Regions from separate parts of the Cytobacillus sp. FSL R5-0569 genome, predicted to be linked through region 2. Evidence: a T-box and tRNA genes for the amino acid it is inferred to sense, from the RefSeq annotation. Region 2 holds a T-box; the other regions hold tRNA genes.

Region 1 (10,862 bases), 1.8 Mb from region 2:
AGGCGACCGCCCCAGTCAAACTGCCCACCTGACACTGTCTCCCATCCCGATAAGGGATGTGGGTTAGAATTTCAATACAGCCAGGGTAGTATCCCACCGACGCCTCCACCGAAGCTAGCGCTCCGGCTTCTAAGGCTCCTACCTATCCTGTACAAGCTGTACCAAAATTCAATATCAGGCTACAGTAAAGCTCCACGGGGTCTTTCCGTCCTGTCGCGGGTAACCTGCATCTTCACAGGTACTATAATTTCACCGAGTCTCTCGTTGAGACAGTGCCCAGATCGTTACGCCTTTCGTGCGGGTCGGAACTTACCCGACAAGGAATTTCGCTACCTTAGGACCGTTATAGTTACGGCCGCCGTTTACTGGGGCTTCGATTCAAAGCTTCGCGTGAGCTAACCTCTCCTCTTAACCTTCCAGCACCGGGCAGGCGTCAGCCCCTATACTTCGCCTTGCGGCTTCGCAGAGACCTGTGTTTTTGCTAAACAGTCGCCTGGGCCTATTCACTGCGGCTCATCAAGGCTTTAACACCCTAATGAGCACCCCTTCTCCCGAAGTTACGGGGTCATTTTGCCGAGTTCCTTAACGAGAGTTCTCTCGCTCACCTTAGGATTCTCTCCTCGCCTACCTGTGTCGGTTTGCGGTACGGGCACCTTATTCCTCGCTAGAGGCTTTTCTTGGCAGTGTGGAATCAAGAACTTCGGTACTAAATTTCCCTCGCTATCACAGCTCAAGGTATGTGACCATGGGATTTGCCTCATGGTCCCTCTAACTGCTTAGACGCACATCCAATAGTGCGCTTACCCTATCCTCCTGCGTCCCCCCATCACTCAAACAGAATACGGTGGTACAGGAATATCAACCTGTTGTCCATCGCCTACGCTTTTCAGCCTCGGCTTAGGTCCCGACTAACCCTGAGCGGACGAGCCTTCCTCAGGAAACCTTAGGCATTCGGTGGATGGGATTCTCACCCATCTTTCGCTACTCATACCGGCATTCTCACTTCTAAGCGCTCCACCAGTCCTTACGGTCTAGCTTCAACGCCCTTAGAACGCTCTCCTACCACTGAACATCAACGATGTTCAATCCACAGCTTCGGTGATACGTTTAGCCCCGGTACATTTTCGGCGCGGAGTCACTCGACCAGTGAGCTATTACGCACTCTTTAAATGGTGGCTGCTTCTAAGCCAACATCCTGGTTGTCTAAGCAACTCCACATCCTTTTCCACTTAACGTATACTTTGGGACCTTAGCTGGTGGTCTGGGCTGTTTCCCTCTTGACTACGGATCTTATCACTCGCAGTCTGACTCCCATGGATAAATCTTTGGCATTCGGAGTTTGTCTGAATTCGGTAACCCGATGAGGGCCCCTAGTCCAAACAGTGCTCTACCTCCAAGATTCTTACGCATGAGGCTAGCCCTAAAGCTATTTCGGAGAGAACCAGCTATCTCCAAGTTCGATTGGAATTTCTCCGCTACCCACACCTCATCCCCGCACTTTTCAACGTACGTGGGTTCGGGCCTCCATCCAGTGTTACCTGGACTTCACCCTGGACATGGGTAGATCACCTGGTTTCGGGTCTACGACCACATACTCATTCGCCCTATTCAGACTCGCTTTCGCTACGGCTCCGTCTGTCCAACTTAACCTCGCATGTAATCGTAACTCGCCGGTTCATTCTACAAAAGGCACGCTATCACCCATTAACGGGCTCTAACTACTTGTAGGCACACGGTTTCAGGATCTCTTTCACTCCCCTTCCGGGGTGCTTTTCACCTTTCCCTCACGGTACTGGTTCACTATCGGTCACTAGGGAGTATTTAGCCTTGGGAGATGGTCCTCCCTGCTTCCGACGGGATTTCTCGTGTCCCGCCGTACTCAGGATCCACTCTGGAGGGAACGAAGTTTCAACTACAGGGCTTTTACCTCCTATGGCGGGCCTTTCCAGACCTCTTCGTCTATCTCGTTCCTTTGTAACTCCGTATAGAATGTCCTACAACCCCAAGAGGCAAGCCTCTTGGTTTGGGCTAATCCCGTTTCGCTCGCCGCTACTCAGGGAATCGCGTTTGCTTTCTCTTCCTCCGGGTACTTAGATGTTTCAGTTCCCCGGGTCTGCCTTCCATACCCTATGTATTCAGGTATGGATCCTATCCCATAACGGATAGGGGGTTTCCCCATTCGGAAATCTCCGGATCAAAGCTTACTTACAGCTCCCCGAAGCATATCGGTGTTAGTCCCGTCCTTCATCGGCTCCTAGTGCCAAGGCATTCACCGTGCGCCCTTATTAACTTAACCATTGTTCGGCTTGCGATAAGCTACGCATTTCGGCGTCAGCTCACTCGTCAACATCCTCATGTGCACAAGACGCACACTCCGGTGTTTCCTCGCTCGCTTCCTTGAACTGCTTGCTTCTCACAACCCTCTCGGTTGTGTTTATTAAAAAAGTTTAGTATTTTAAATCAATCTATAATATATAGAGAGAAAAAATAACTAAGGTGGCGATTACTCGGTAATCTTCTTCATTACATTATCTAGTTTTCAAAGAACAATTTGTTGGTGGAGCCTAGCGGGATCGAACCGCTGACCTCCTGCGTGCAAAGCAGGCGCTCTCCCAGCTGAGCTAAGGCCCCGTATTAAAGTTAAAATGGTGGGCCTAAATGGACTTGAACCATCGACCTCACGCTTATCAGGCGTGCGCTCTAACCAGCTGAGCTATAGGCCCACATAACTTCACGGTAAAGTATTTAATCATATCAAAGAGATTGCACTCTCAAAACTGAACGAACAGTCTAACATCAAGTTAATTCCGTATATTCCTTAGAAAGGAGGTGATCCAGCCGCACCTTCCGATACGGCTACCTTGTTACGACTTCACCCCAATCATCTGTCCCACCTTAGGCGGCTGGCTCCAAAAGGTTACCCCACCGACTTCGGGTGTTACAAACTCTCGTGGTGTGACGGGCGGTGTGTACAAGGCCCGGGAACGTATTCACCGCGGCATGCTGATCCGCGATTACTAGCGATTCCGGCTTCATGTAGGCGAGTTGCAGCCTACAATCCGAACTGAGAATGGTTTTATGGGATTGGCTAAACCTCGCGGTCTTGCAGCCCTTTGTACCATCCATTGTAGCACGTGTGTAGCCCAGGTCATAAGGGGCATGATGATTTGACGTCATCCCCACCTTCCTCCGGTTTGTCACCGGCAGTCACCTTAGAGTGCCCAACTGAATGCTGGCAACTAAGATCAAGGGTTGCGCTCGTTGCGGGACTTAACCCAACATCTCACGACACGAGCTGACGACAACCATGCACCACCTGTCACTCTGTCCCCCGAAGGGGAAAGTCCTATCTCTAGGATTGTCAGAGGATGTCAAGACCTGGTAAGGTTCTTCGCGTTGCTTCGAATTAAACCACATGCTCCACCGCTTGTGCGGGCCCCCGTCAATTCCTTTGAGTTTCAACCTTGCGGTCGTACTCCCCAGGCGGAGTGCTTAATGCGTTTGCTGCAGCACTAAAGGGCGGAAACCCTCTAACACTTAGCACTCATCGTTTACGGCGTGGACTACCAGGGTATCTAATCCTGTTTGCTCCCCACGCTTTCGCGCCTCAGCGTCAGTTACAGACCAGAAAGTCGCCTTCGCCACTGGTGTTCCTCCAAATCTCTACGCATTTCACCGCTACACTTGGAATTCCACTTTCCTCTTCTGCACTCAAGTTCCCCAGTTTCCAATGACCCTCCACGGTTGAGCCGTGGGCTTTCACATCAGACTTAAGGAACCGCCTGCGCGCGCTTTACGCCCAATAATTCCGGACAACGCTTGCCACCTACGTATTACCGCGGCTGCTGGCACGTAGTTAGCCGTGGCTTTCTGGTTAGGTACCGTCAAGGTACCGGCAGTTACTCCGATACTTGTTCTTCCCTAACAACAGAGTTTTACGATCCGAAAACCTTCATCACTCACGCGGCGTTGCTCCGTCAGACTTTCGTCCATTGCGGAAGATTCCCTACTGCTGCCTCCCGTAGGAGTCTGGGCCGTGTCTCAGTCCCAGTGTGGCCGATCACCCTCTCAGGTCGGCTACGCATCGTCGCCTTGGTGAGCCGTTACCTCACCAACTAGCTAATGCGCCGCGGGCCCATCTGTAAGTGATAGCAGAACCATCTTTCAATCTAATTATATGTATAAATAGATATTATCCGGTATTAGCCCCGGTTTCCCGGAGTTATCCCAGTCTTACAGGCAGGTTGCCCACGTGTTACTCACCCGTCCGCCGCTAATCTTTGGGAGCAAGCTCCCTCAGATTCGCTCGACTTGCATGTATTAGGCACGCCGCCAGCGTTCGTCCTGAGCCAGGATCAAACTCTCCAATAAAGTGTTTGATTAGCTCATTTGCACCTATGGTGCTTTGTTGCTGATAAATCAGCTTTTTTAGAATTACGCTTGACGTTTTACGTTCGTTCAGTTTTCAAAGAACAATCTCATTCGCTTTAGAAGCGACTTTATAATCATACAACATCTTAACTTGTTATGTCAATAACTTTTTTAAAATGTTTTTGGTGGAGCCTAGCGGGATCGAACCGCTGACCTCCTGCGTGCAAAGCAGGCGCTCTCCCAGCTGAGCTAAGGCCCCAAAAAGAGTAATAAAAATGGTCGGGAAGACAGGATTCGAACCTGCGACCCCTTGGTCCCAAACCAAGTGCTCTACCAAGCTGAGCTACTTCCCGTTTATGGCGCGCCCGAGAGGAGTCGAACCCCTAACCTTTTGATCCGTAGTCAAACGCTCTATCCAATTGAGCTACGGGCGCATCAATAAGTGGTGCCGAGGACCGGAATCGAACCGGTACGGTAGTCACCTACCGCAGGATTTTAAGTCCTGTGCGTCTGCCAGTTCCGCCACCCCGGCACTTATTGGAGCGGAAGACGGGATTCGAACCCGCGACCCTCACCTTGGCAAGGTGATGTTCTACCACTGAACTACTTCCGCAAATATTCAAAATAAAAATGGTGCGGGTGAAGGGAGTCGAACCCCCACGCCTTGCGGCGCCAGATCCTAAGTCTGGTGCGTCTGCCAATTCCGCCACACCCGCATATATAAATGGTGAGCCATGAAGGACTCGAACCTTCGACCCTCTGATTAAAAGTCAGATGCTCTACCAACTGAGCTAATGGCTCGTACAAGTGGTGCCGGCCAGAGGACTTGAACCCCCAACCTACTGATTACAAGTCAGTTGCTCTACCAATTGAGCTAGGCCGGCAAATAAACACAAAAAAATGGTGGAGGATGACGGGATCGAACCGCCGACCCTCTGCTTGTAAGGCAGATGCTCTCCCAGCTGAGCTAATCCTCCAATATGTATGCCCGGCAACGTCCTACTCTCACAAGGGGACAGCCCCTAACTACCATCGGCGCTGAGAAGCTTAACTTCCGTGTTCGGTATGGGAACGGGTGTGACCTTCTCGCTATCGCCACCGGACTATGAAATTGTAAGGGAATCGTTCCCTCAAAACTAGGTAATGTTGAAGAAGATATTTATTGAGTAATCGCCTGTTTGGTTAAGTCCTCGATCGATTAGTATTAGTCAGCTACATGTGTCGCCACACTTCCACCTCTAACCTATCAACCTGATCATCTTTCAGGGATCTTACTAGCTTGCGCTATGGGAAATCTCATCTCGAGGGGGGCTTCATGCTTAGATGCTTTCAGCACTTATCCCTTCCGCACATAGCTACCCAGCGATGCCTTTGGCAAGACAACTGGTACACCAGCGGTGCGTCCATCCCGGTCCTCTCGTACTAAGGACAGCTCCTCTCAAATTTCCTGCGCCCACGACGGATAGGGACCGAACTGTCTCACGACGTTCTGAACCCAGCTCGCGTACCGCTTTAATGGGCGAACAGCCCAACCCTTGGGACCGACTACAGCCCCAGGATGCGATGAGCCGACATCGAGGTGCCAAACCTCCCCGTCGATGTGGACTCTTGGGGGAGATAAGCCTGTTATCCCCGGGGTAGCTTTTATCCGTTGAGCGATGGCCCTTCCATGCGGAACCACCGGATCACTAAGCCCGACTTTCGTCCCTGCTCGACTTGTAGGTCTCGCAGTCAAGCTCCCTTGTGCCTTTACACTCTACGAATGATTTCCAACCATTCTGAGGGAACCTTTGGGCGCCTCCGTTACTCTTTAGGAGGCGACCGCCCCAGTCAAACTGCCCACCTGACACTGTCTCCCATCCCGATAAGGGATGTGGGTTAGAATTTCAATACAGCCAGGGTAGTATCCCACCGACGCCTCCACCGAAGCTAGCGCTCCGGCTTCTAAGGCTCCTACCTATCCTGTACAAGCTGTACCAAAATTCAATATCAGGCTACAGTAAAGCTCCACGGGGTCTTTCCGTCCTGTCGCGGGTAACCTGCATCTTCACAGGTACTATAATTTCACCGAGTCTCTCGTTGAGACAGTGCCCAGATCGTTACGCCTTTCGTGCGGGTCGGAACTTACCCGACAAGGAATTTCGCTACCTTAGGACCGTTATAGTTACGGCCGCCGTTTACTGGGGCTTCGATTCAAAGCTTCGCGTGAGCTAACCTCTCCTCTTAACCTTCCAGCACCGGGCAGGCGTCAGCCCCTATACTTCGCCTTGCGGCTTCGCAGAGACCTGTGTTTTTGCTAAACAGTCGCCTGGGCCTATTCACTGCGGCTCATCAAGGCTTTAACACCCTAATGAGCACCCCTTCTCCCGAAGTTACGGGGTCATTTTGCCGAGTTCCTTAACGAGAGTTCTCTCGCTCACCTTAGGATTCTCTCCTCGCCTACCTGTGTCGGTTTGCGGTACGGGCACCTTATTCCTCGCTAGAGGCTTTTCTTGGCAGTGTGGAATCAAGAACTTCGGTACTAAATTTCCCTCGCTATCACAGCTCAAGGTATGTGACCATGGGATTTGCCTCATGGTCCCTCTAACTGCTTAGACGCACATCCAATAGTGCGCTTACCCTATCCTCCTGCGTCCCCCCATCACTCAAACAGAATACGGTGGTACAGGAATATCAACCTGTTGTCCATCGCCTACGCTTTTCAGCCTCGGCTTAGGTCCCGACTAACCCTGAGCGGACGAGCCTTCCTCAGGAAACCTTAGGCATTCGGTGGATGGGATTCTCACCCATCTTTCGCTACTCATACCGGCATTCTCACTTCTAAGCGCTCCACCAGTCCTTACGGTCTAGCTTCAACGCCCTTAGAACGCTCTCCTACCACTGAACATCAACGATGTTCAATCCACAGCTTCGGTGATACGTTTAGCCCCGGTACATTTTCGGCGCGGAGTCACTCGACCAGTGAGCTATTACGCACTCTTTAAATGGTGGCTGCTTCTAAGCCAACATCCTGGTTGTCTAAGCAACTCCACATCCTTTTCCACTTAACGTATACTTTGGGACCTTAGCTGGTGGTCTGGGCTGTTTCCCTCTTGACTACGGATCTTATCACTCGCAGTCTGACTCCCATGGATAAATCTTTGGCATTCGGAGTTTGTCTGAATTCGGTAACCCGATGAGGGCCCCTAGTCCAAACAGTGCTCTACCTCCAAGATTCTTACGCATGAGGCTAGCCCTAAAGCTATTTCGGAGAGAACCAGCTATCTCCAAGTTCGATTGGAATTTCTCCGCTACCCACACCTCATCCCCGCACTTTTCAACGTACGTGGGTTCGGGCCTCCATCCAGTGTTACCTGGACTTCACCCTGGACATGGGTAGATCACCTGGTTTCGGGTCTACGACCACATACTCATTCGCCCTATTCAGACTCGCTTTCGCTACGGCTCCGTCTGTCCAACTTAACCTCGCATGTAATCGTAACTCGCCGGTTCATTCTACAAAAGGCACGCTATCACCCATTAACGGGCTCTAACTACTTGTAGGCACACGGTTTCAGGATCTCTTTCACTCCCCTTCCGGGGTGCTTTTCACCTTTCCCTCACGGTACTGGTTCACTATCGGTCACTAGGGAGTATTTAGCCTTGGGAGATGGTCCTCCCTGCTTCCGACGGGATTTCTCGTGTCCCGCCGTACTCAGGATCCACTCTGGAGGGAACGAAGTTTCAACTACAGGGCTTTTACCTCCTATGGCGGGCCTTTCCAGACCTCTTCGTCTATCTCGTTCCTTTGTAACTCCGTATAGAATGTCCTACAACCCCAAGAGGCAAGCCTCTTGGTTTGGGCTAATCCCGTTTCGCTCGCCGCTACTCAGGGAATCGCGTTTGCTTTCTCTTCCTCCGGGTACTTAGATGTTTCAGTTCCCCGGGTCTGCCTTCCATACCCTATGTATTCAGGTATGGATCCTATCCCATAACGGATAGGGGGTTTCCCCATTCGGAAATCTCCGGATCAAAGCTTACTTACAGCTCCCCGAAGCATATCGGTGTTAGTCCCGTCCTTCATCGGCTCCTAGTGCCAAGGCATTCACCGTGCGCCCTTATTAACTTAACCATTGTTCGGCTTGCGATAAGCTACGCATTTCGGCGTCAGCTCACTCGTCAACATCCTCATGTGCACAAGACGCACACTCCGGTGTTTCCTCGCTCGCTTCCTTGAACTGCTTGCTTCTCACAACCCTCTCGGTTGTGTTTATTAAAAAAGTTTAGTATTTTAAATCAATCTATAATATATAGAGAGAAAAAATAACTAAGGTGGCGATTACTCGGTAATCTTCTTCATTACATTATCTAGTTTTCAAAGAACGATTGAATTGAGAGATTATACTCTCAAAACTGAACGAACAGTCTAACATCAAGTTAATTCCGTATATTCCTTAGAAAGGAGGTGATCCAGCCGCACCTTCCGATACGGCTACCTTGTTACGACTTCACCCCAATCATCTGTCCCACCTTAGGCGGCTGGCTCCAAAAGGTTACCCCACCGACTTCGGGTGTTACAAACTCTCGTGGTGTGACGGGCGGTGTGTACAAGGCCCGGGAACGTATTCACCGCGGCATGCTGATCCGCGATTACTAGCGATTCCGGCTTCATGTAGGCGAGTTGCAGCCTACAATCCGAACTGAGAATGGTTTTATGGGATTGGCTAAACCTCGCGGTCTTGCAGCCCTTTGTACCATCCATTGTAGCACGTGTGTAGCCCAGGTCATAAGGGGCATGATGATTTGACGTCATCCCCACCTTCCTCCGGTTTGTCACCGGCAGTCACCTTAGAGTGCCCAACTGAATGCTGGCAACTAAGATCAAGGGTTGCGCTCGTTGCGGGACTTAACCCAACATCTCACGACACGAGCTGACGACAACCATGCACCACCTGTCACTCTGTCCCCCGAAGGGGAAAGTCCTATCTCTAGGATTGTCAGAGGATGTCAAGACCTGGTAAGGTTCTTCGCGTTGCTTCGAATTAAACCACATGCTCCACCGCTTGTGCGGGCCCCCGTCAATTCCTTTGAGTTTCAACCTTGCGGTCGTACTCCCCAGGCGGAGTGCTTAATGCGTTTGCTGCAGCACTAAAGGGCGGAAACCCTCTAACACTTAGCACTCATCGTTTACGGCGTGGACTACCAGGGTATCTAATCCTGTTTGCTCCCCACGCTTTCGCGCCTCAGCGTCAGTTACAGACCAGAAAGTCGCCTTCGCCACTGGTGTTCCTCCAAATCTCTACGCATTTCACCGCTACACTTGGAATTCCACTTTCCTCTTCTGCACTCAAGTTCCCCAGTTTCCAATGACCCTCCACGGTTGAGCCGTGGGCTTTCACATCAGACTTAAGGAACCGCCTGCGCGCGCTTTACGCCCAATAATTCCGGACAACGCTTGCCACCTACGTATTACCGCGGCTGCTGGCACGTAGTTAGCCGTGGCTTTCTGGTTAGGTACCGTCAAGGTACCGGCAGTTACTCCGATACTTGTTCTTCCCTAACAACAGAGTTTTACGATCCGAAAACCTTCATCACTCACGCGGCGTTGCTCCGTCAGACTTTCGTCCATTGCGGAAGATTCCCTACTGCTGCCTCCCGTAGGAGTCTGGGCCGTGTCTCAGTCCCAGTGTGGCCGATCACCCTCTCAGGTCGGCTACGCATCGTCGCCTTGGTGAGCCGTTACCTCACCAACTAGCTAATGCGCCGCGGGCCCATCTGTAAGTGATAGCAGAACCATCTTTCAATCTAATTATATGTATAAATAGATATTATCCGGTATTAGCCCCGGTTTCCCGGAGTTATCCCAGTCTTACAGGCAGGTTGCCCACGTGTTACTCACCCGTCCGCCGCTAATCTTTGGGAGCAAGCTCCCTCAGATTCGCTCGACTTGCATGTATTAGGCACGCCGCCAGCGTTCGTCCTGAGCCAGGATCAAACTCTCCAATAAAGTGTTTGATTAGCTCATTTGCACCTATGGTGCTTTGTTGCTGATAAATCAGCTTTTTTAGAATTACGCTTGACGTTTTACGTTCGTTCAGTTTTCAAAGAACAATCTCGTTCGCTTCAGAAGCGACTTTATAATCTTATCATCCCACCAACATCATGTCAACTACTTTTTTAAAATAATTTTTGATGATTAGTTGAGTAAACTTGCTCTCTCTTGGGAACAAAAACTACTATATCACGATTGAAAAGTGTTTGCAATATAATTTTTAAAGTTTTTATTAAGAAACTTCTTTTTTTGAAAACAAACTTCAAATCCGTAATTTCAACTTCCCAACTAATCTTTTAATAAGTTTTTTCTATTGTACTATTACTTTAATTAAACAAGTAGAATCTTTATCATTAAACAGCTTTTCTTTTATCTTCTAAATTGAATACTTACAGGAAAATATACCTTTGTACCTTTACTCGTCACATAATCTACATCCAAGCAGAAACGCAAACAACAA
Region 2 (10,862 bases):
GTTTGACACAAATGTGTTAAGCTCTTTTTTTATATAGATGTGAGTGCTAATCCAAAAAAGATCCTTCTGTTAGAGCTTGCATAGCATAAGAGGAAATGTAAGAAATCTCATAGGAAATACACACAAATAGGTAAAACTGGATACAAATATTTGTTTTATATAAACGGACAAAAGCAGAAGAACTATTACGCAAAAAAGTAGGATACACCTACAATAAATGCTTGCTTGACAAATATTATAAGTAAACATCTTGAGATCCACTTAGTCTCAAATCACACCAAATATGAACTCGGTATTTTTAATCTTTCTCAACATATATTGTATTAAAAGGAGGCGTTTAAAATGATGAGGATCTCAAGCTTTCAAATGAAAGATGTTATTAATGTTGCAGATGGTAAGAAGTTAGGATTTATTAGTGATATTGATATCGATGTAGCAACTGGGAAAATAGACTGTATTTTCATTAGTCAACAAAACAAAATGCTTCCTTTTTTTAATAAGCTGGAGGATATTGTGATTGAATGGGGCGATATTTTAAAGATTGGGGAGGACGTGATCCTTGTCCGTTTTCCTCATCAATATCAATTAAATGAACCAAAAGAAGAATATAGCAATCGATAGTTATAGCTGTAAACCTTAATCGCAATATGGTAAACTAAAGAAAAAAATGGGGAAAGTGTATGGAGCCATTTCAATTAACGAATGAAAAATATTTGATTATAAAACATTGGTTTGAAAAATATGGACTTACCTGTGGGTTTACAACTAAAAATGATGGGTATAGTGACAAAGCTTACACATCGCAAAACTTTGGCTTTCATGTAGGTGACCAACAAGTGCATGTTATTCAAAATCGAATAGCATTAGCACAAGAATTACAATTTCCGTTAGAGAATTGGGTGGGAGCAGAACAAACTCATGGTGTTCATATTGAATATGTTCAAACTAAAGATAGAGGTAAGGGCGCAAAAGAGTATGATACATCATTTGCTGCTACAGACGCCTTGTTTACAGATGAAAAAGATTTATTATTAACCATGTGTTACGCAGACTGTATTCCCCTATATTTCTTTCATCCAAAGAGTCAGCATATGGCTGTTGCTCATGCAGGATGGAAAGGGACGGTCTTTGAAATCGCTAAAAATGCGATTGATGCCTTCCGTGAAAAAGGAATTCATCCACAAGAGGTCGAAGTTGTTATAGGCCCGGGTATATGTCGTTCTTGTTATATTGTAGATAATTATGTAATTAACAAAGTGAACGATTGCCTAGGAGAAATAGCTCCTAGTGTATATAATGAAATAGCTAAAGGTCAATATCAATTAGATTTAAAACGATGTAATCAGCTCATATTGCAGAAATATGGTGTTTTACGAGATAATATTCATACTACTGAATATTGTACAAGCTGTCATGAATCCTTGTTTTTTTCACACCGAAGAGATGACGGAAAAACGGGTAGATTGATGAGCTTTATTGGTTTGCGTGAGGAGGAATAGCATCTTGAATGTACAAACAAACCTAGAGAATATACAGGAAAATATACAAGCTGTTTGTGAGAAAGTTAATCGTTCTAGTGATGAAGTGAAAATTATCGCTGTGACAAAATATGTATCAACAGAAAGAGCGCAGGAGGCAATTGCAGCGGGGGTTAATAACCTTGGGGAAAATCGCGATGAAGGCCTATTAGAAAAACAAGCTGTCATTAAAAATGGGGCTGTTTGGCATTATATCGGAAGCTTACAATCTAGAAAAGTAAAAAATATCATCAATAAAGTGGATTATATCCATTCATTAGATCGCATATCTCTTGCAAAAGAGATTGAAAAGCGAGCGAATAAACCAATTAAATGCTTTGTACAAGTTAATGTGTCTGGAGAAGATTCGAAGCAAGGGTTATCCAAAGAAGAAATCATTCCTTTTGTTAAATCACTGTCAGATTTTAAACAAATAGAAGTAGTTGGTCTTATGACAATGGCACCATTTACAAGTGATGAGACAGTATTAAGAAATTGTTTTCGAAATTTGAAGTTGATTCAGAAAGAAGTATTATCCCTTCAATTATCTCATGCACCGTGTAAAGAATTATCAATGGGGATGTCCAATGATTATCAAATTGCTATTGAAGAAGGGGCAACAATGGTCCGTATAGGAACGGCTTTAGTTGGAAAAGAAAAGTAAGGAGGCTAGGTGCAGATGAGTATAAAATCAAAGTTTAAATCATATTTCTTTTTAGATGACGAAGAAGACAACTATGAGACAAGAGAAGATGATTACGCTAATAGTAGGGATCGTAAAGAAGAGCAAGAAACAACCTCTGTGCGGACTTCTCAAAGGCAGCACGCTGCAACAAAACAAAATGTCGTAAGTTTACAATCCGTTCAAGGACAAGGCGGTCAGCAAAAATCATCAAAAGTTGTCCTTGTGGAGCCACGGGTCTATGCTGAAGCTCAAGAAATTGCTGATCAATTGAAGAATAGAAAAGCAGTTGTGGTTAATCTCCAAAGAATTGATAAAAGCCAGGCAAAGCGCATTGTTGATTTTTTAAGTGGAACTGTGTATGCCATTGGTGGAGATATACAAAAAATTGGAATGGACATCTTTTTATGTACACCTGAAAACGTTGAAGTATCTGGGAATATTTCACAAATGATTCAGGAACATGAAGAAGAAAACTCGAGGTGGTAAATTAAATATGGCAACTTTATTTTCGATTATTATAACAGCCGTGGAGATTTATTCATGGGCATTGATTATATACATACTCATGTCATGGTTTCCGAATGCAAGAGAATCTAGTATTGGGCAAATGTTAACAAAAATTTGTGAACCATTTCTTGAACCATTTAGACGTGTCATTCCGCCAATTGGTGGGATGTTAGATATTTCGCCGATTGTAGCGATATTAGTATTAAATTTAGCTACATCCGGAATAAGACAAATATTTTTTTGGATGATGTAAAAAATACGAGCTAATGCTTAGCTCGTATTTTGTTTTTATCAATAACAAATCATCGGATTCTAAGACAGTTGTAAAACAAATAAAAAAATAAATGTTATACTATTATACAATTGTAAACATAGGGGTAAGCGAGAAATTAGGCATTTCTTGCCTAACCAGTTTTAAAGGAGTAAGCTAATGTCAAATATATATCAACATTTTCGTATGGAAGAGAGAGAGTTTATTGATCAAGTGTTAAGTTGGCGACAAACGGTTGAACAAACGTATGCGCCTAAGCTTACAGATTTTCTCGATCCAAGGGAACAAGATATTTTACACACCATCATTGGTTCTCAAAGTGATGTGCGCGTCCAATTTGACGGTGGACATAGAAACGCTGAAAGAAAACGCGCGCTTATTTTTCCTGATTATTTTATACCGGAAATGGACGATTTTCGCTTAGAGTTATACCAAGTAAATTATCCGCATAAATTCGTATTAATCGAGCATCCCCAAGTACTTGGAAGCCTGATGTCACTCGGATTGAAAAGAAGTAAATTTGGAGATATTTTGTTTGAAGGTCATACGATACAAGTAATTGTCTCTAAGGAAGTATCCTCTTATATTTCTATGCAATTAGAATCTGTTGGGAAAGCTTCTGTTCAACTTGAAGAAAAGCCATTTTCATCTGTTATCGATGCAAAAGAGCAGTGGCAAGAAAAAGTTTTTACAATGTCATCCTTAAGACTTGATACGCTTATTGCATCGATTTATAATTTTTCTAGACAAAAGGCGCAACAACTCATTTCTGCAAAAAAAGTAAAAGTAAATTGGGCAATGAAAGAAAATGTAGCATTCGATTGCCGTGAGAGTGATACAATTTCAGTAAGAGGCTATGGGCGCTGTAAGGTTATTGCGATAGAGGGAAAAACGAAGAAAGAAAAATGGAAAGTAGTTGTCGGTATACAAAAATAATCTTTTTTAGCTATAATGATTATAGTGTTTTACCGATATAAAATTGAAAGTGTATCGAATTTTATGCAGGAATCTGCAAGAAACTGTCGAATTACATGTTAACAAATGTACATAATTTGACCAACTGATCTAGGAGGTGGCCTTATGCCATTAACACCATTAGATATTCATAACAAAGAGTTCAGCAAAGGTTTTCGTGGATATGATGAAGATGAAGTAAATGAGTTTTTAGATCAAGTGATTAAAGACTATGAAATCATTATTCGTGAGAAGAAGGAATTAGAAGAGCGTTTAAACGACTTAAATGAAAGAGTCGGACATTTTAATACGATTGAAGAGACGTTAAATAAGTCGATTGTTGTTGCGCAAGAAGCTGGCGAAGAAGTGAAGCGAAACGCACAGAAAGAGGCAAAGTTAATTATTCGGGAAGCGGAGAAAAACGCCGATAGGATTGTGAATGAATCATTATCTAAAGCAAGGAAGATTGCGCTAGATATAGAAGATTTGAAAAAGCAATCGAAAGTATTTAGAAATCGTTTTAAAATGTTAATTGAAGCCCAATTAGATATGCTTCAGAATGATGACTGGGACCACTTAATGGAATATGAGCTAGATACAACAGAATTAAAGTCTACAAAAGAAGAAGAGTCTAGAGTATAAGATACTTTTATCTTTTAAGATGAACGACGACTTGACGAAGTTGTATCCTATCGCATATAATCTAGAAAAAACATGATAAAACGATGACAGGGATAGTAGCATTCTATCTTACTTAAAAGAGTGGATTTCCACTTCAGCGATTCAGGGAAGGTGAAAGCCTGATATTAAGGAGAAGAATTTGAACATCACCCTTGAGTTCCTTACTTGAGCTAAAAAGTTAGAGTAAGGCGTAGACGTTCACGTTACGAATTGATTTTTGAGCGGATAGGAAATTTCTCTATCTACAAGGGTGGTACCGCGGGAATATATAACCTCTCGTCCCTTTTTTGGGATGAGGGGTTTTTTGTGTTTTTTCCGAGTACCTTATGTATGAACGCTACTTTGGTCATAATGTTATGTAGTATGTTGAGGAGGAAATGAGCTATGGATTACAAAGATACTTTATTAATGCCTAAAACAGATTTCCCAATGAGAGGAAATCTGCCAAAAAGAGAACCTGAAATGCAAACAGAATGGAATGAACAAGATATTTATGCAAAAGTGCTTGAGCGCACGAAAAATCAACCGTTGTTTGTCCTGCATGACGGTCCTCCTTATGCGAATGGCGATCTTCATATCGGACATGCGTTAAATAAAATTTTAAAAGACTTCATTAACCGCTATAAGTCAATGAGTGGTTACCATGCACCATATGTACCTGGTTGGGATACGCATGGATTACCCATTGAACAAGCGTTAACGAATAAAGGTGTAAAACGTAAAGAAATGACGGTAGCAGAATTCCGTAAGCTTTGTGAAGAATATGCGTACGGTCAAATCGAAAATCAACGTGAACAATTCATGCGATTAGGTGTTCGTGGAGATTGGGAAAATCCCTATATTACATTAAAACCTGCCTATGAGGCCCAACAAATCAAAGTTTTTGGTGAGATGGCGAAGAAAGGTTATATCTATAAAGGGAAGAAACCTGTATACTGGTCACCATCATCTGAGTCTGCATTAGCTGAAGCTGAGATTGAATATAAAGATAAGCAATCCGCTTCCATTTATGTAGGATTTAAAGTGAAAGATGGCAAAGATGTTTTAACTGATGACGTACGTATTGTTATTTGGACAACTACTCCTTGGACAATGCCAGCTAACTTAGGTATTTCTGTCCACCCGAAACTAAAATATGTTGTCGTTGAAGTGGATAACGAAAAATATTTAGTAGCTGAAGACCTGCTAGCGGCTGTATCAGAAGAGATTGGCTGGGAAAATCCTAAGGTCGTTCAAACCATTCAAGGTAGTGACTTAGAATATGTGACTGCTGAACATCCATTATATGGCCGTGATTCACTTGTTATGCTAGGTGACCATGTAACTACAGACGCTGGTACTGGTTGTGTTCATACGGCTCCAGGACATGGTGAAGACGACTTTTACATCGGATCTAAATATGGTTTAGATGTATTATGTCCAGTAGATGATAAAGGGGTAATGACAGAAGAAGCGCCTGGCTTTGAAGGTCTTTTCTATGATAAGGCGAATAAACCAATCACTGAAAAATTAGAAGAAGTTGGCGCGTTATTGAAGCTTTCTTTTATCAAGCATTCTTATCCACATGATTGGCGCACAAAAAAACCAGTTATTTTCCGTGCAACGGCTCAATGGTTTGCGTCAATTAAAGATTTTAGACAGGAATTATTGCAAGCAATTAATGATACAACATTTACACCAGCATGGGGCGAAACAAGGCTTTATAATATGGTTCGTGATCGTGGCGATTGGTGTATTTCTAGGCAGCGCGCATGGGGTGTGCCAATTCCTGTATTCTATGCAGAAAATGGAGAAGAGATTATTACAGACGAAACCATTAATCATGTATCCAACCTATTTAGAGAGCACGGTTCTAATGTGTGGTTTGAAAAAGAGGCAAAGGAATTATTGCCTGAAGGATTTACTCATCCAGGTAGCCCAAATGGAGTATTTACAAAAGAAACTGATATTATGGATGTGTGGTTTGATTCCGGTTCTTCGCATCAAGCTGTATTGCTAGAACGTGAAGATTTACAAAGACCAGCAGACCTTTATCTAGAAGGATCTGATCAATATAGAGGTTGGTTTAACTCATCATTATCAACAGGTGTCGCTGTAACTGGTAAGGCGCCATATAAAGGCATCTTAAGTCACGGCTTTGTTTTAGATGGTGAAGGTAGAAAAATGAGTAAATCAATTGGTAATGTCATTGTACCTTCAAAAGTGATGAACCAATTAGGTGCAGATATTTTAAGACTTTGGGTTGCATCAGTTGATTACCAAGCAGATGTAAGAGTATCTGATCCAATCTTAAAACAAGTAGCAGAAGTTTACCGTAAAATTAGAAACACTTTCCGCTTCTTATTAGGAAACTTAGCTGATTTTGATCCAGCAGTACATCGAGTTTCTTATGATGATTTACGTGAAGTCGATCAGTTTATGTTAGTGAAGTTAAATAAACTAATCGAAACATCGCTTCAATCATATGAGAACTATGAATTTGCAGGTATTTACCATGCTGTGAATAATTTCTGCACATTAGACTTAAGTTCGTTCTATTTAGACTTTGCGAAAGATGTATTGTACATTGAAGCGCAAGATCAACATGATCGTCGTGCGATTCAAACAGTGCTTTATGATAGCTTAGTTGCCCTTACTAAGCTTGTATCACCGATTCTTTCTCATACAGCTGATGAAGTTTGGCGTCACATTCCAAATGTGGAAGAGATGAGTGTTCAATTGACAGATATGCCGTCAGTAGAAACTTTTGCCAATGCGGAAGAATTAACGGCAAAATGGACAGCATTCATGAAATTAAGAAATCATGTCCTAAAAGCTCTAGAAGAAGCACGAAATGAAAAAGTAATCGGTAAATCATTGACAGCAAAAGTAACGTTGTATGTCGATAACGAAACCAATTCATTACTTGATTCTATTTCAGAGAGCCTACCACAACTCTTTATCGTTTCTGCATTTGAAGTGGCAGGCAGCTTAGAACAAGCACCAAATGAAGCACATAAATTTGACAATGTAGCAATCCTAGTTTCCAAAGCTGAAGGCGAAACATGTGAACGTTGTTGGACTGTCACACCAGAAGTAGGGGAAGTAGATGAATTTTCAACACTTTGCCCACGTTGTGCTACTGTCGTAAAAGAAAACTATAGCCATTTGAGCTAAGTGGCAGTAGGTTAAAAAGTACTACCATATTTTTGGCCCGGACTAACCGTTCGGGTCTTTTTCTAATTATATAAAAAGGATTAATGAAGATAGAAAATGAAGTAAAGCTAAAAATGATTTTTACCATAAAGCAAGTATGTTAGTGCATGGTTTTTATAATGTCTCGGCTTTTCACACTTTCCATTTTAATCCTTCATGATAATGAGTAAAAACTAATAAAATTTTCCTCAACCTGCAAAACTTGTTCAGCTTGTAAAATCTTTAGAGGCGTTCAAAATTAGCCAGTTGCTCATAATAACTTTATGAACAATCTTGTAGGATGAAGGGGGATTTTTTTGAACAATCAACCACATGTTATTCCACTAATTGAAGAGCTTCGTAATACGAGACAAGAGTTACTTGAGAGGTTAATGCAAAGTAATCTTCACCCCTTTATAAATGAAATGATATTAGATGAATTATATGATGTTGAAAAGGCAATTGAGAAGTATGAAAATGGCCAATTCGGCACATGTGAAATTTCTGGTGAGTTTTTGCCAGAGGATTTATTAACATTAATCCCTACGCTGAAAACAATGGACGATTGTCAGTCTCTTAAAAGGTTCTATCGTAAAGCCCTATATGATTAAAACGATCGCTTAAAGAGCAAAGCTACCGTTTTTTATGGGTTTATGCTAAAATGCAAAGGTATACAAATGAATATTGGAGGTTGCCTTTGTGTTTTTCTACATAATCGCTTTATTGATTATTGCTTTTGATCAATGGACTAAATGGTTAATTGTCAAGAATTTTACGCTTGGTGAAAGTATTACTGTCATTGAAGATTTTCTGTATATTACTTCCCATCGGAACACAGGTGCAGCCTGGGGAATATTAGAAGGTCAAATGTGGTTCTTTTATTTGATTACTGTTATTGTCATCATCGGAATCATTTATTATATGCAAACACATGCGAAGGGAAAATGGCTTCTTCAGCTCTCATTAGCACTTATATTAGGTGGTGCAATTGGAAACTTTATTGATCGTCTTTGGCGAAAAGAAGTGGTTGATTTTATTCATATTTTCCCGTTCGGATATAACTTCCCGATATTTAATGTTGCGGACTCCTCTCTATGTGTAGGTGTCGTGTTGTTATTAATACAGATGATACGAGAGGAAAGAGAAGTGAAAAAGGAGAAAGCAAATGAGCAAAGTGGAACATAATGTCACCGATAATCAAGCGGGTGATCGAATTGATAAGGTGCTGGCTAATCTGAATGCAGAATGGTCAAGAACACAAGTGCAAGAATGGATAAAAGCAGGACATGTGCTTGTCAATGGTAATAAAGTGAAAACAAATTATAAAGTAGTAAATGAAGACCATCTTGATATTATTATTCCTGATCCAGAGCCATTAGATGTAGTTGCTGAGGATATGGATTTGGATATTTACTATGAAGATAGTGATGTTTTAGTTGTCAATAAACCGAGGGGAATGGTTGTACACCCTGCGGTTGGACATGGAACAGGTACATTGGTAAACGGATTATTGGCACATTGTAAAGACTTATCAGGTATAAATGGGGTTATGAGACCAGGTATTGTCCATCGCATTGATAAGGACACTTCCGGCCTTCTGATGGTTGCTAAAAATGATCTTGCCCATGAGAAGTTAGTAGAGCAACTAGTTAATAAGACGGTGACGAGAAAATACAAAGCGATTGTTCACGGCGTTGTCAATCATGATCATGGCACAATTGATGCGCCAATTGGCAGAGATACGAAAGATCGTCAAAGTATGACGGTTGTGGATGGTGGCAAACATGCTGTAACGCATTTTAATGTTATCGATCGTTTTAAAGATTTTACTTTGATAGAATGTCAGCTCGAAACGGGAAGAACGCATCAAATCCGTGTTCACATGAAATATATTGGCTTTCCATTAGCTGGCGATCCGAAATATGGACCGCGAAAAACGCTTGAATTCGGAGGACAAGTGCTTCATGCAGGTGTGTTAGGATTTAATCATCCAAGAACAGATGAGTACCTTGAATTTACGGCACCATTGCCAGCTGATTTTAAACAGCTAATTGCTATGTTGGAAAAATAATTGTTGACACATAAGTTGAAGTGTTATAAGATGAATTCAGTTAAATAAGTCCTTTAAGAACAGTCCCGTGAGGCTGGGAAGGAAACGGTATGAACATACGGTTGTTGTATGTTCAAATAAAGTACAATCGTTTACCCTCTCATCCTTAGGTGAGAGGGTTTTTTAGTATAAAATGAGGTGAAAAAGATGTCACAAAAAGCCATTGTACTGGACGAACAAGCGATAAGAAGAGCACTGACAAGAATAGCTCATGAAATGATTGAAAAGAATAAGGGCATAGAGGATTGTGTGCTTATTGGAATTAAGACAAGAGGAATTTATATTGCTAATCGCTTAGCAAAACGAATAGAAGAAATTGAAGGTGCCAAGGTTTCGGTTGGTGAAATTGACATTACGCTATATAGAGATGACTTATCAAAGAAGACAGCTAATCAAGAACCACTTGTTAAGGGTTCAAATATCCCGATTGATATTAACGATAAGAAAGTGATTGTCATTGATGACGTCCTTTATACTGGAAGAACGGTAAGAGCAGCATTAGATGCTTTAATTGATATAGGTAGACCTTCAGCTATTCAATTAGGTGTGCTTGTCGATCGTGGTCATAGAGAATTACCGATTAGAGCCGATTATGTGGGGAAAAATATTCCAACTTCAAGTTCAGAAAAAATAGTTGTCGAACTAAATGAAATTGATCAAACAGATCAAGTTAGTATTTTTGAAAAATAAATGAGCCCTTTTTAAATGCAGTCCAGAGAGGCTGACAAAGGGGGAAGTAATAGACTGCTCCTGTCTATGCTTACCAACCCTCTTTGTCCGCAGGCAAAGAGGGTTTTATATTAAAGGGGAGAAATACCACCATGAATAAACCAGTATTAGACATACATGATAAACCAACGCCAGTACATTGGCTCACTCTCAGTTTACAGCATTTATTCGCCATGTTTGGTGCAACCATCTTAGTACCATACTTAGTAGGATTAAGTCCGGCCATTGCACTAA
Region 3 (10,862 bases), 1.8 Mb from region 2:
TTTTGAAAATACTTATCCGTTTATATATTACATTGAACACGGTAAGGTTTACTATGAACAAGCCGCCGCTGCCCCGTTAATCATTAAACCTATTCTTTATTTCTACGGCCTAGTTCATCTAATAAAAGCTTGTATTTTAACTATTGACCCTCTTTATCCAGATACGACCTCCGTACTGGCTCATGGTGTTTCGACAAGAAAAAAGAAAAAGCAGCAATACCTCTTTTTAAAAGATGAAGTGAAACTACAAAAGAGTGGCTTATTTCCATATATGGCAGAAAAAATGTTCCATATGAAACATCTAGAAGGGGATAAATTTTATATGGTTGATTTATTGAGACAAATCCCAGAGATGGAAATAATGTTTCAGTCTATCCAAAAAGAAAAAACATTTATTGATATAAAAAAAGAAAAAGATAACTTCTTTGTCCCAATAACCATTCTTAATCATTATCATATGACTGAATCGAGATTTTCTACTTTTCTTTCCGAAAAACTACAAGTGGATAAAAAGGATATTCTCTATACGAAGGAACATATAAAATTTCCTCAAAACAAAGAGATCAATCGATATTTCAAATATAATATTGTAAATAAAAATTATTCATTACCTATCGAAAGAAGTCCATTAAATGATTATCCAGAATTATTTTCCCATTACTTATTACTCTATAATTTAAGCATGATTGCAAGATATGAAACAGAATGGTGGAATGAATGCATTAAGTTAATGACAAATAATGATTATCCATTTATTCACCAGTTCCTCGATTTGACGGAACAGAAAAGCCCATTTCTCATTTATAATTTTCTTGAATCAAGAAAATTTCATTGCCAAGGAAATAAAAAGAGATGATAGAAGATTCACATTGGAAATAAAAAATCACAAAAAAGAGCACATACAAATGATGTGCTCTTTTATCTTGCCCGGCAACGTCCTACTCTCACAAGGGGACAGCCCCTAACTACCATCGGCGCTGAGAAGCTTAACTTCCGTGTTCGGTATGGGAACGGGTGTGACCTTCTCGCTATCGCCACCGGACTATGAAATTGTAAGGGAATCGTTCCCTCAAAACTAGGTAATGTTGAAGAAGATATTTATTGAGTAATCGCCTATGCGTTGCTGACGCGACTACTTACGTAGTGCTGTCTAGCTGCGGCGCCTAGGTGCTCGAGGTCATAAGCCAAATTTGTCATGAGGTTAAAGAACAACCTCCTGTCAAATTTGGCTTATGCTTGTCGCACCTGGGCAAGGCGCCTCCGCATTTCGAATTGGTTAAGTCCTCGATCGATTAGTATTAGTCAGCTACATGTGTCGCCACACTTCCACCTCTAACCTATCAACCTGATCATCTTTCAGGGATCTTACTAGCTTGCGCTATGGGAAATCTCATCTCGAGGGGGGCTTCATGCTTAGATGCTTTCAGCACTTATCCCTTCCGCACATAGCTACCCAGCGATGCCTTTGGCAAGACAACTGGTACACCAGCGGTGCGTCCATCCCGGTCCTCTCGTACTAAGGACAGCTCCTCTCAAATTTCCTGCGCCCACGACGGATAGGGACCGAACTGTCTCACGACGTTCTGAACCCAGCTCGCGTACCGCTTTAATGGGCGAACAGCCCAACCCTTGGGACCGACTACAGCCCCAGGATGCGATGAGCCGACATCGAGGTGCCAAACCTCCCCGTCGATGTGGACTCTTGGGGGAGATAAGCCTGTTATCCCCGGGGTAGCTTTTATCCGTTGAGCGATGGCCCTTCCATGCGGAACCACCGGATCACTAAGCCCGACTTTCGTCCCTGCTCGACTTGTAGGTCTCGCAGTCAAGCTCCCTTGTGCCTTTACACTCTACGAATGATTTCCAACCATTCTGAGGGAACCTTTGGGCGCCTCCGTTACTCTTTAGGAGGCGACCGCCCCAGTCAAACTGCCCACCTGACACTGTCTCCCATCCCGATAAGGGATGTGGGTTAGAATTTCAATACAGCCAGGGTAGTATCCCACCGACGCCTCCACCGAAGCTAGCGCTCCGGCTTCTAAGGCTCCTACCTATCCTGTACAAGCTGTACCAAAATTCAATATCAGGCTACAGTAAAGCTCCACGGGGTCTTTCCGTCCTGTCGCGGGTAACCTGCATCTTCACAGGTACTATAATTTCACCGAGTCTCTCGTTGAGACAGTGCCCAGATCGTTACGCCTTTCGTGCGGGTCGGAACTTACCCGACAAGGAATTTCGCTACCTTAGGACCGTTATAGTTACGGCCGCCGTTTACTGGGGCTTCGATTCAAAGCTTCGCGTGAGCTAACCTCTCCTCTTAACCTTCCAGCACCGGGCAGGCGTCAGCCCCTATACTTCGCCTTGCGGCTTCGCAGAGACCTGTGTTTTTGCTAAACAGTCGCCTGGGCCTATTCACTGCGGCTCATCAAGGCTTTAACACCCTAATGAGCACCCCTTCTCCCGAAGTTACGGGGTCATTTTGCCGAGTTCCTTAACGAGAGTTCTCTCGCTCACCTTAGGATTCTCTCCTCGCCTACCTGTGTCGGTTTGCGGTACGGGCACCTTATTCCTCGCTAGAGGCTTTTCTTGGCAGTGTGGAATCAAGAACTTCGGTACTAAATTTCCCTCGCTATCACAGCTCAAGGTATGTGACCATGGGATTTGCCTCATGGTCCCTCTAACTGCTTAGACGCACATCCAATAGTGCGCTTACCCTATCCTCCTGCGTCCCCCCATCACTCAAACAGAATACGGTGGTACAGGAATATCAACCTGTTGTCCATCGCCTACGCTTTTCAGCCTCGGCTTAGGTCCCGACTAACCCTGAGCGGACGAGCCTTCCTCAGGAAACCTTAGGCATTCGGTGGATGGGATTCTCACCCATCTTTCGCTACTCATACCGGCATTCTCACTTCTAAGCGCTCCACCAGTCCTTACGGTCTAGCTTCAACGCCCTTAGAACGCTCTCCTACCACTGAACATCAACGATGTTCAATCCACAGCTTCGGTGATACGTTTAGCCCCGGTACATTTTCGGCGCGGAGTCACTCGACCAGTGAGCTATTACGCACTCTTTAAATGGTGGCTGCTTCTAAGCCAACATCCTGGTTGTCTAAGCAACTCCACATCCTTTTCCACTTAACGTATACTTTGGGACCTTAGCTGGTGGTCTGGGCTGTTTCCCTCTTGACTACGGATCTTATCACTCGCAGTCTGACTCCCATGGATAAATCTTTGGCATTCGGAGTTTGTCTGAATTCGGTAACCCGATGAGGGCCCCTAGTCCAAACAGTGCTCTACCTCCAAGATTCTTACGCATGAGGCTAGCCCTAAAGCTATTTCGGAGAGAACCAGCTATCTCCAAGTTCGATTGGAATTTCTCCGCTACCCACACCTCATCCCCGCACTTTTCAACGTACGTGGGTTCGGGCCTCCATCCAGTGTTACCTGGACTTCACCCTGGACATGGGTAGATCACCTGGTTTCGGGTCTACGACCACATACTCATTCGCCCTATTCAGACTCGCTTTCGCTACGGCTCCGTCTGTCCAACTTAACCTCGCATGTAATCGTAACTCGCCGGTTCATTCTACAAAAGGCACGCTATCACCCATTAACGGGCTCTAACTACTTGTAGGCACACGGTTTCAGGATCTCTTTCACTCCCCTTCCGGGGTGCTTTTCACCTTTCCCTCACGGTACTGGTTCACTATCGGTCACTAGGGAGTATTTAGCCTTGGGAGATGGTCCTCCCTGCTTCCGACGGGATTTCTCGTGTCCCGCCGTACTCAGGATCCACTCTGGAGGGAACGAAGTTTCAACTACAGGGCTTTTACCTCCTATGGCGGGCCTTTCCAGACCTCTTCGTCTATCTCGTTCCTTTGTAACTCCGTATAGAATGTCCTACAACCCCAAGAGGCAAGCCTCTTGGTTTGGGCTAATCCCGTTTCGCTCGCCGCTACTCAGGGAATCGCGTTTGCTTTCTCTTCCTCCGGGTACTTAGATGTTTCAGTTCCCCGGGTCTGCCTTCCATACCCTATGTATTCAGGTATGGATCCTATCCCATAACGGATAGGGGGTTTCCCCATTCGGAAATCTCCGGATCAAAGCTTACTTACAGCTCCCCGAAGCATATCGGTGTTAGTCCCGTCCTTCATCGGCTCCTAGTGCCAAGGCATTCACCGTGCGCCCTTATTAACTTAACCATTGTTCGGCTTGCGATAAGCTACGCATTTCGGCGTCAGCTCACTCGTCAACATCCTCATGTGCACAAGACGCACACTCCGGTGTTTCCTAGCTCGCTTCCTTGAACTGCTTGCTTCTCACAACCCTCACGGTTGTATGTTTTTAAAAAAAGTTTAGTATCTCTACTCTATTATATAGAGAGAAAATAACTAAGGTGGCGATTACTCGGTAATCTTCTTCATTACATTATCTAGTTTTCAAAGAACAATTTGTTGGTGGAGCCTAGCGGGATCGAACCGCTGACCTCCTGCGTGCAAAGCAGGCGCTCTCCCAGCTGAGCTAAGGCCCCGTATTAAAGTTAAAATGGTGGGCCTAAATGGACTCGAACCATCGACCTCACGCTTATCAGGCGTGCGCTCTAACCAGCTGAGCTATAGGCCCACATAACTTCACGGTAAAGTATTTAATCATATCAAAGAGATTGCACTCTCAAAACTGAACGAACAGTCTAACATCAAGTTAATTCCGTATATTCCTTAGAAAGGAGGTGATCCAGCCGCACCTTCCGATACGGCTACCTTGTTACGACTTCACCCCAATCATCTGTCCCACCTTAGGCGGCTGGCTCCAAAAGGTTACCCCACCGACTTCGGGTGTTACAAACTCTCGTGGTGTGACGGGCGGTGTGTACAAGGCCCGGGAACGTATTCACCGCGGCATGCTGATCCGCGATTACTAGCGATTCCGGCTTCATGTAGGCGAGTTGCAGCCTACAATCCGAACTGAGAATGGTTTTATGGGATTGGCTAAACCTCGCGGTCTTGCAGCCCTTTGTACCATCCATTGTAGCACGTGTGTAGCCCAGGTCATAAGGGGCATGATGATTTGACGTCATCCCCACCTTCCTCCGGTTTGTCACCGGCAGTCACCTTAGAGTGCCCAACTAAATGCTGGCAACTAAGATCAAGGGTTGCGCTCGTTGCGGGACTTAACCCAACATCTCACGACACGAGCTGACGACAACCATGCACCACCTGTCACTCTGTCCCCCGAAGGGGAAAGTCCTATCTCTAGGATTGTCAGAGGATGTCAAGACCTGGTAAGGTTCTTCGCGTTGCTTCGAATTAAACCACATGCTCCACCGCTTGTGCGGGCCCCCGTCAATTCCTTTGAGTTTCAACCTTGCGGTCGTACTCCCCAGGCGGAGTGCTTAATGCGTTTGCTGCAGCACTAAAGGGCGGAAACCCTCTAACACTTAGCACTCATCGTTTACGGCGTGGACTACCAGGGTATCTAATCCTGTTTGCTCCCCACGCTTTCGCGCCTCAGCGTCAGTTACAGACCAGAAAGTCGCCTTCGCCACTGGTGTTCCTCCAAATCTCTACGCATTTCACCGCTACACTTGGAATTCCACTTTCCTCTTCTGCACTCAAGTTCCCCAGTTTCCAATGACCCTCCACGGTTGAGCCGTGGGCTTTCACATCAGACTTAAGGAACCGCCTGCGCGCGCTTTACGCCCAATAATTCCGGACAACGCTTGCCACCTACGTATTACCGCGGCTGCTGGCACGTAGTTAGCCGTGGCTTTCTGGTTAGGTACCGTCAAGGTACCGGCAGTTACTCCGATACTTGTTCTTCCCTAACAACAGAGTTTTACGATCCGAAAACCTTCATCACTCACGCGGCGTTGCTCCGTCAGACTTTCGTCCATTGCGGAAGATTCCCTACTGCTGCCTCCCGTAGGAGTCTGGGCCGTGTCTCAGTCCCAGTGTGGCCGATCACCCTCTCAGGTCGGCTACGCATCGTCGCCTTGGTGAGCCGTTACCTCACCAACTAGCTAATGCGCCGCGGGCCCATCTGTAAGTGATAGCAGAACCATCTTTCAATCTAATTATATGTATAAATAGATATTATCCGGTATTAGCCCCGGTTTCCCGGAGTTATCCCAGTCTTACAGGCAGGTTGCCCACGTGTTACTCACCCGTCCGCCGCTAATCTTTGGGAGCAAGCTCCCTCAGATCCGCTCGACTTGCATGTATTAGGCACGCCGCCAGCGTTCGTCCTGAGCCAGGATCAAACTCTCCAATAAAGTGTTTGATTAGCTCGTTTGCACCTGTGGTGCTTTGTTGCTGATAAATCAGCTTTTTTTAGAATTACGCTTGACGTTTTATGTTCGTTCAGTTTTCAAAGAACAATCTCGTTCGCTTCAGAAGCGACTTTATTAATATAACATATCGTGTCATCTGAGTCAACATCTTTTTTTGATGTCAATCAATCTTTCATGTCTTCCTCTTGCTGACTTGAATAAGTATATCAGCAGTAACCACTATTTGCAAGCATTATTCATCAATTATTTTTATAAAATAATTTATTGACCATTTCATTCATAGTTAACACCAAAAAATACTTCCATTGATACTCCTAAAAGAATCTATAAACCCCTATTAGTATAGTCTGTAGTAGTGTGCTAAAGGTAGTCATTAAAATTATCTCATCCTAATAAAAAAGCCGAACACAATTCAATTTTGAAACTTGAATTGTGTCGGCACTCATTTGATTTAAACGATTTGTTTATTCTCTTTCATCTTCACTGTCGATAGATCCTTCAGGCAATTCCTCTGCAGTTTCAAGTGGCTTTGCTCGCTCTTCTCCATCTTTTTCTTCTTCCTTTTCAACCTTTGCTACAGTAGAGACGAATTCATTCACACTTTCATCGATTCGAATAAGTCTTACACCTTGCGTGTTTCTTCCCATAGTTGAAATATCTTCTACTCCCATACGGATAATGACACCGCCAGTAGTAATCAACATGATGTCTTCCTCACCACGTACAGCTTTCATCGTAACGAGATCACCAGTTTTTTCAGTAATATTGGCCGTTTTAATTCCTTTACCACCACGACCCTGAATACGATAATCATCAGCTGGTGTTTGTTTACCATAACCTTTTTTCGTAACTACTAGAATGTTGTCCCCTTCTTCTAGAACTTCCATTCCAACCACTTCATCTTCTTCACTCAGAGTGATCCCTTTTACACCAGTAGCTGTACGTCCCATAGAACGGACCGCATCTTCAGGGAAACGAATAAGGAGACCATTTTTTGTACCGATGATAATTTCTTTATCTCCATTTGTAAGACGTACAGAGATTAATTCATCTTCTTCTTTTAAACCTAAAGCAATTAAACCGTTTGTACGGATATGAGCAAATGAAGATAACGGTGAACGTTTAGAAATGCCTCGTTTTGTTGTGAAGAACAAGAACCAATCATCCACAAAATCCTCTATCGGAATAACAGCATTAATCCATTCATCCTTTTCAATACCTAACAAGTTAATGATAGGAATCCCCTTCGCTGTTCTACTAAATTCAGGAATTTCATACCCTTTAGCTTGATACACTTTTCCTTTATTCGTAAAGAAAAGGAGATGATCATGCGTTGAGGTAGTCAATAGGTGTTCAACAAAATCATCTTCATTTGTTCCCATTCCTTGTATCCCTTTTCCACCTCGTTTTTGGGCACGATAAGTAGATACCGGTAATCGCTTAATATAGCCTTTATGTGTAAGTGTAATAACAATGTTCTCTTGAGGAATCAAATCTTCATCTTCTAGATGCTCAAGACCACCGGAAACAATTTCTGTACGGCGTTCATCATTAAAACGGTCTTTTAGTTCTGTAAGTTCTTCGCGAATAATGTCTAATACTTTTTCATCACTTGCTAAGATTGCTTTTAAATCTGCAATTAATTGAATAAGACTAGCATATTCTTCTTCGATTTTCTCACGCTCTAAACCAGTTAAACGCTGTAGACGCATATCCAAAATCGCTTGCGCTTGCTTCTCCGAAAGGTCAAATTGTGTCATTAAACCTTCTTTGGCAATATCTGTAGTTCTTGACGCTCTGATTAATTTAATGACTTCATCTAAATGATCTAAGGCAATTCGTAAACCTTCTAAAATATGCGCTCTTGCTTCCGCTTTCCGCAATTCGAATTCTGTTCTTCTTCTTATAACGACAACTTGATGGGCTAAATAATATTCTAAGCATTGTTTTAAATTCAATACTTTAGGTTGTCCATCCACTAAAGCAAGTAAATTAATACCGAAGCTTGTCTGTAGTGCCGTATGTTTATATAAATTATTTAAAAGCACATTTGCATTGGCATCTTTACGGACTTCAATAACAATTCGTAAACCATCTCTGTCAGATTCGTCACGTAAATCTGTAATACCATCAATCTTCTTATCACGTACAAGGTCAGCAATTTTTTCAATCAATCTTGCTTTATTCACTTGGTATGGGATTTCATTAACAATGATAACTTCTTTCCCATTTGATTTCTGTTCGATTTCAACCTTTGCTCTAAGAGTAATAGAGCCTCTTCCTGTTTCATAAGCTTTCCTAATTCCACTACGGCCTAAAATAAGTCCTGCAGTCGGAAAGTCTGGTCCAGGAATGATTTCCATTAACTCTGGAATCGTAATTTCCGGATTTCTACTTAATGTAAGTACACCATCAATGACTTCGCCTAATTGATGAGGAGGGATATTGGTAGCCATTCCTACAGCAATACCTGATGTACCATTTACAAGCAGATTAGGGAACCGAGCAGGAAGCACGACCGGTTCCTTTTCCTCTCCATCATAGTTGTCTTGATAATCGATGGTATCTTTATTAATATCTCTTAACAATTCCATTGATATTTTTGACATACGGGCCTCTGTATAACGCATGGCAGCAGCAGAGTCGCCATCAATTGATCCAAAGTTACCGTGTCCATCAACAAGCATATATCTATAGTTAAAGTCTTGTGCCATTCTTACCATTGTTTCATATACTGCTGAATCACCATGTGGGTGGTATTTCCCGATAACATCTCCAACAATACGGGCAGACTTTTTAAACGGTTTATCTGAGTGCATGCCAAGATCATGCATTGCATAAAGTATTCTTCTGTGCACAGGCTTTAGCCCGTCACGTACATCAGGTAGGGCTCGGGAAACGATAACACTCATTGCATAATCCAAGAATGACGTTCTCATTTCCTCACTTATATTAATTTCTTTAATTTGGGACTTAGGCGTATCAGCCATCTATAGGTACCTCCCTATCGCACAAAGCTTATTGCTTAGGCTACATTTTATTGACAATATCTATGTAAAAGCAGGATAGAACCAACTCTATCCTGACTTTCATTAAATATCTAAATTCTTCACATACTGCGCATTTTCTTCGATAAAGTTACGGCGTGGTTCTACTTTATCTCCCATAAGGATTTCAAACGTTTCATCTGCTTCAATCGCATCTTCTAAGCTTACTTGTAAGAGCGTACGCGTTTCCGGATTCATTGTCGTTTCCCATAATTGATCTGGGTTCATCTCACCTAAACCTTTGTAACGTTGGACATTTGGTTTCGGCGTAGCCGGAAGCTCTTTCATAATCTCGTCTAATTGGCGATCGTTATAAGCATATGAGATTTTCTTCCCTTGTTGAACTTTATACAAAGGTGGCTGCGCAATATATATATAGCCCGCATCTAAGATTTGTCTCATATAACGATAAAAGAATGTGAGTAATAGTGTTCGAATATGCGCCCCATCTACATCGGCATCTGTCATAATAACGATTTTATGATATCTTGCTTTCGTAATATCAAAGTCTTCACCGATTCCTGTTCCAGACGCAGTAATCATTGCTCGTACTTCATTATTAGATAATATTCGATCTAACCGTGCTTTTTCTACGTTTAGGATTTTTCCTCGAAGTGGTAGAATTGCTTGGAAATGCCTGTCTCGTCCTTGCTTAGCTGAACCACCCGCTGAATCACCCTCAACGATATATAGTTCCGAAATAGACGCATCTTTTGAAGAACAATCAGCAAGCTTACCAGGAAGACTAGAAACTTCTAAAGCACTCTTTCTTCTTGTTAGCTCTCTCGCCTTTTTAGCTGCTGCTCGAGCTCTTGAAGCCATCATACCTTTATCGACGATTTTCCTTGCAACAGATGGATTTTCCAATAAGAATTTTTCAAAGGCTTCCGAAAAAGCCGTATCTGTTGCCGCTCTTGCTTCTGAATTGCCTAATTTCGTCTTCGTTTGTCCTTCAAACTGAGGGTCAGGATGTTTAATTGAAACAATCGCTGTTAAACCTTCCCTGACGTCTTCACCTGTAAGGTTGGCATCATTATCTTTAAACACGCCATTCTTACGAGCATAATCATTAATCACCCTCGTCAGCGCTGTTTTAAATCCAGATTCATGTGTTCCACCTTCATACGTATGAATATTATTGGCGAAAGAATAGATATTACTTGTATAGCTATCGTTGTACTGCATTGATATTTCAACAGAAATACCATCTTTTTCGCCTTCAATATAAATCGGCTCTTCATGAAGTACTTCTTTATTTTTATTTAAATGCTCTACATAAGACCTAATACCACCTTCATAGTGGAATTCTTTGGTCTTATTCTCTTCACGTTCATCTGAAAGAGTAAGCTTTAATCCTTTATTTAAAAAAGCTAATTCGCGGACCCTCGTTGCTAATGTATCAAAATCATATTCTAATGTTTCAGTGAAAATCTCACCATCCGGCTTAAAAATTGTGGTTGTGCCAGTTACTTCTGATTCACCGATTACTTTTAAGTCTGCGCTCGGTACACCACGTTGATATT

The links. The T-box of region 2 lies ahead of ileS (isoleucine--tRNA ligase). A T-box ahead of a tRNA ligase gene usually reads a tRNA of that ligase, here a tRNA-Ile.
Region 1: it has a tRNA-Ile gene. The T-box ahead of ileS (isoleucine--tRNA ligase) is inferred to sense a tRNA for this amino acid. The anticodon was not compared.
Region 3: it has a tRNA-Ile gene. The T-box ahead of ileS (isoleucine--tRNA ligase) is inferred to sense a tRNA for this amino acid. The anticodon was not compared.

The regions. Positions count from the first base shown of each region.
Region 1 covers NZ_JBBOWW010000001.1:91,664-102,525, reverse strand. Annotated here, with positions in the region: rRNA gene MKX78_RS00530 (23S ribosomal RNA) at 1-2,296, opposite strand, end outside; tRNA gene MKX78_RS00525 (tRNA-Ala) at 2,556-2,631, opposite strand; tRNA gene MKX78_RS00520 (tRNA-Ile) at 2,647-2,723, opposite strand; rRNA gene MKX78_RS00515 (16S ribosomal RNA) at 2,823-4,371, opposite strand; tRNA gene MKX78_RS00510 (tRNA-Ala) at 4,555-4,630, opposite strand; tRNA gene MKX78_RS00505 (tRNA-Pro) at 4,648-4,724, opposite strand; tRNA gene MKX78_RS00500 (tRNA-Arg) at 4,729-4,805, opposite strand; tRNA gene MKX78_RS00495 (tRNA-Leu) at 4,815-4,903, opposite strand; tRNA gene MKX78_RS00490 (tRNA-Gly) at 4,910-4,984, opposite strand; tRNA gene MKX78_RS00485 (tRNA-Leu) at 5,003-5,087, opposite strand; tRNA gene MKX78_RS00480 (tRNA-Lys) at 5,097-5,172, opposite strand; tRNA gene MKX78_RS00475 (tRNA-Thr) at 5,180-5,255, opposite strand; tRNA gene MKX78_RS00470 (tRNA-Val) at 5,273-5,348, opposite strand; rRNA gene rrf (5S ribosomal RNA) at 5,358-5,474, opposite strand; rRNA gene MKX78_RS00460 (23S ribosomal RNA) at 5,550-8,482, opposite strand; rRNA gene MKX78_RS00455 (16S ribosomal RNA) at 8,809-10,357, opposite strand.
Region 2 covers NZ_JBBOWW010000001.1:1,850,064-1,860,925, forward strand. Annotated here, with positions in the region: gene MKX78_RS09695 (YlmC/YmxH family sporulation protein) at 343-621, shown strand; gene pgeF (peptidoglycan editing factor PgeF) at 681-1,499, shown strand; gene MKX78_RS09705 (YggS family pyridoxal phosphate-dependent enzyme) at 1,504-2,181, shown strand; gene MKX78_RS09710 (cell division protein SepF) at 2,197-2,688, shown strand; gene MKX78_RS09715 (YggT family protein) at 2,696-2,962, shown strand; gene MKX78_RS09720 (YlmH family RNA-binding protein) at 3,140-3,916, shown strand; gene MKX78_RS09725 (DivIVA domain-containing protein) at 4,061-4,576, shown strand; T-box leader at 4,651-4,902, shown strand; gene ileS (isoleucine--tRNA ligase) at 5,000-7,771, shown strand; gene MKX78_RS09735 (hypothetical protein) at 8,107-8,400, shown strand; gene lspA (signal peptidase II) at 8,489-8,974, shown strand; gene MKX78_RS09745 (RluA family pseudouridine synthase) at 8,955-9,860, shown strand; gene pyrR (bifunctional pyr operon transcriptional regulator/uracil phosphoribosyltransferase PyrR) at 10,047-10,589, shown strand; gene MKX78_RS09755 (uracil-xanthine permease family protein) at 10,721-10,862, shown strand, end outside.
Region 3 covers NZ_JBBOWW010000001.1:4,652-15,513, reverse strand. Annotated here, with positions in the region: gene MKX78_RS00065 (YaaC family protein) at 1-856, shown strand, start outside; rRNA gene rrf (5S ribosomal RNA) at 926-1,042, opposite strand; rRNA gene MKX78_RS00055 (23S ribosomal RNA) at 1,273-4,205, opposite strand; tRNA gene MKX78_RS00050 (tRNA-Ala) at 4,459-4,534, opposite strand; tRNA gene MKX78_RS00045 (tRNA-Ile) at 4,550-4,626, opposite strand; rRNA gene MKX78_RS00040 (16S ribosomal RNA) at 4,726-6,274, opposite strand; gene gyrA (DNA gyrase subunit A) at 6,757-9,282, opposite strand; gene gyrB (DNA topoisomerase (ATP-hydrolyzing) subunit B) at 9,385-10,862, opposite strand, start outside.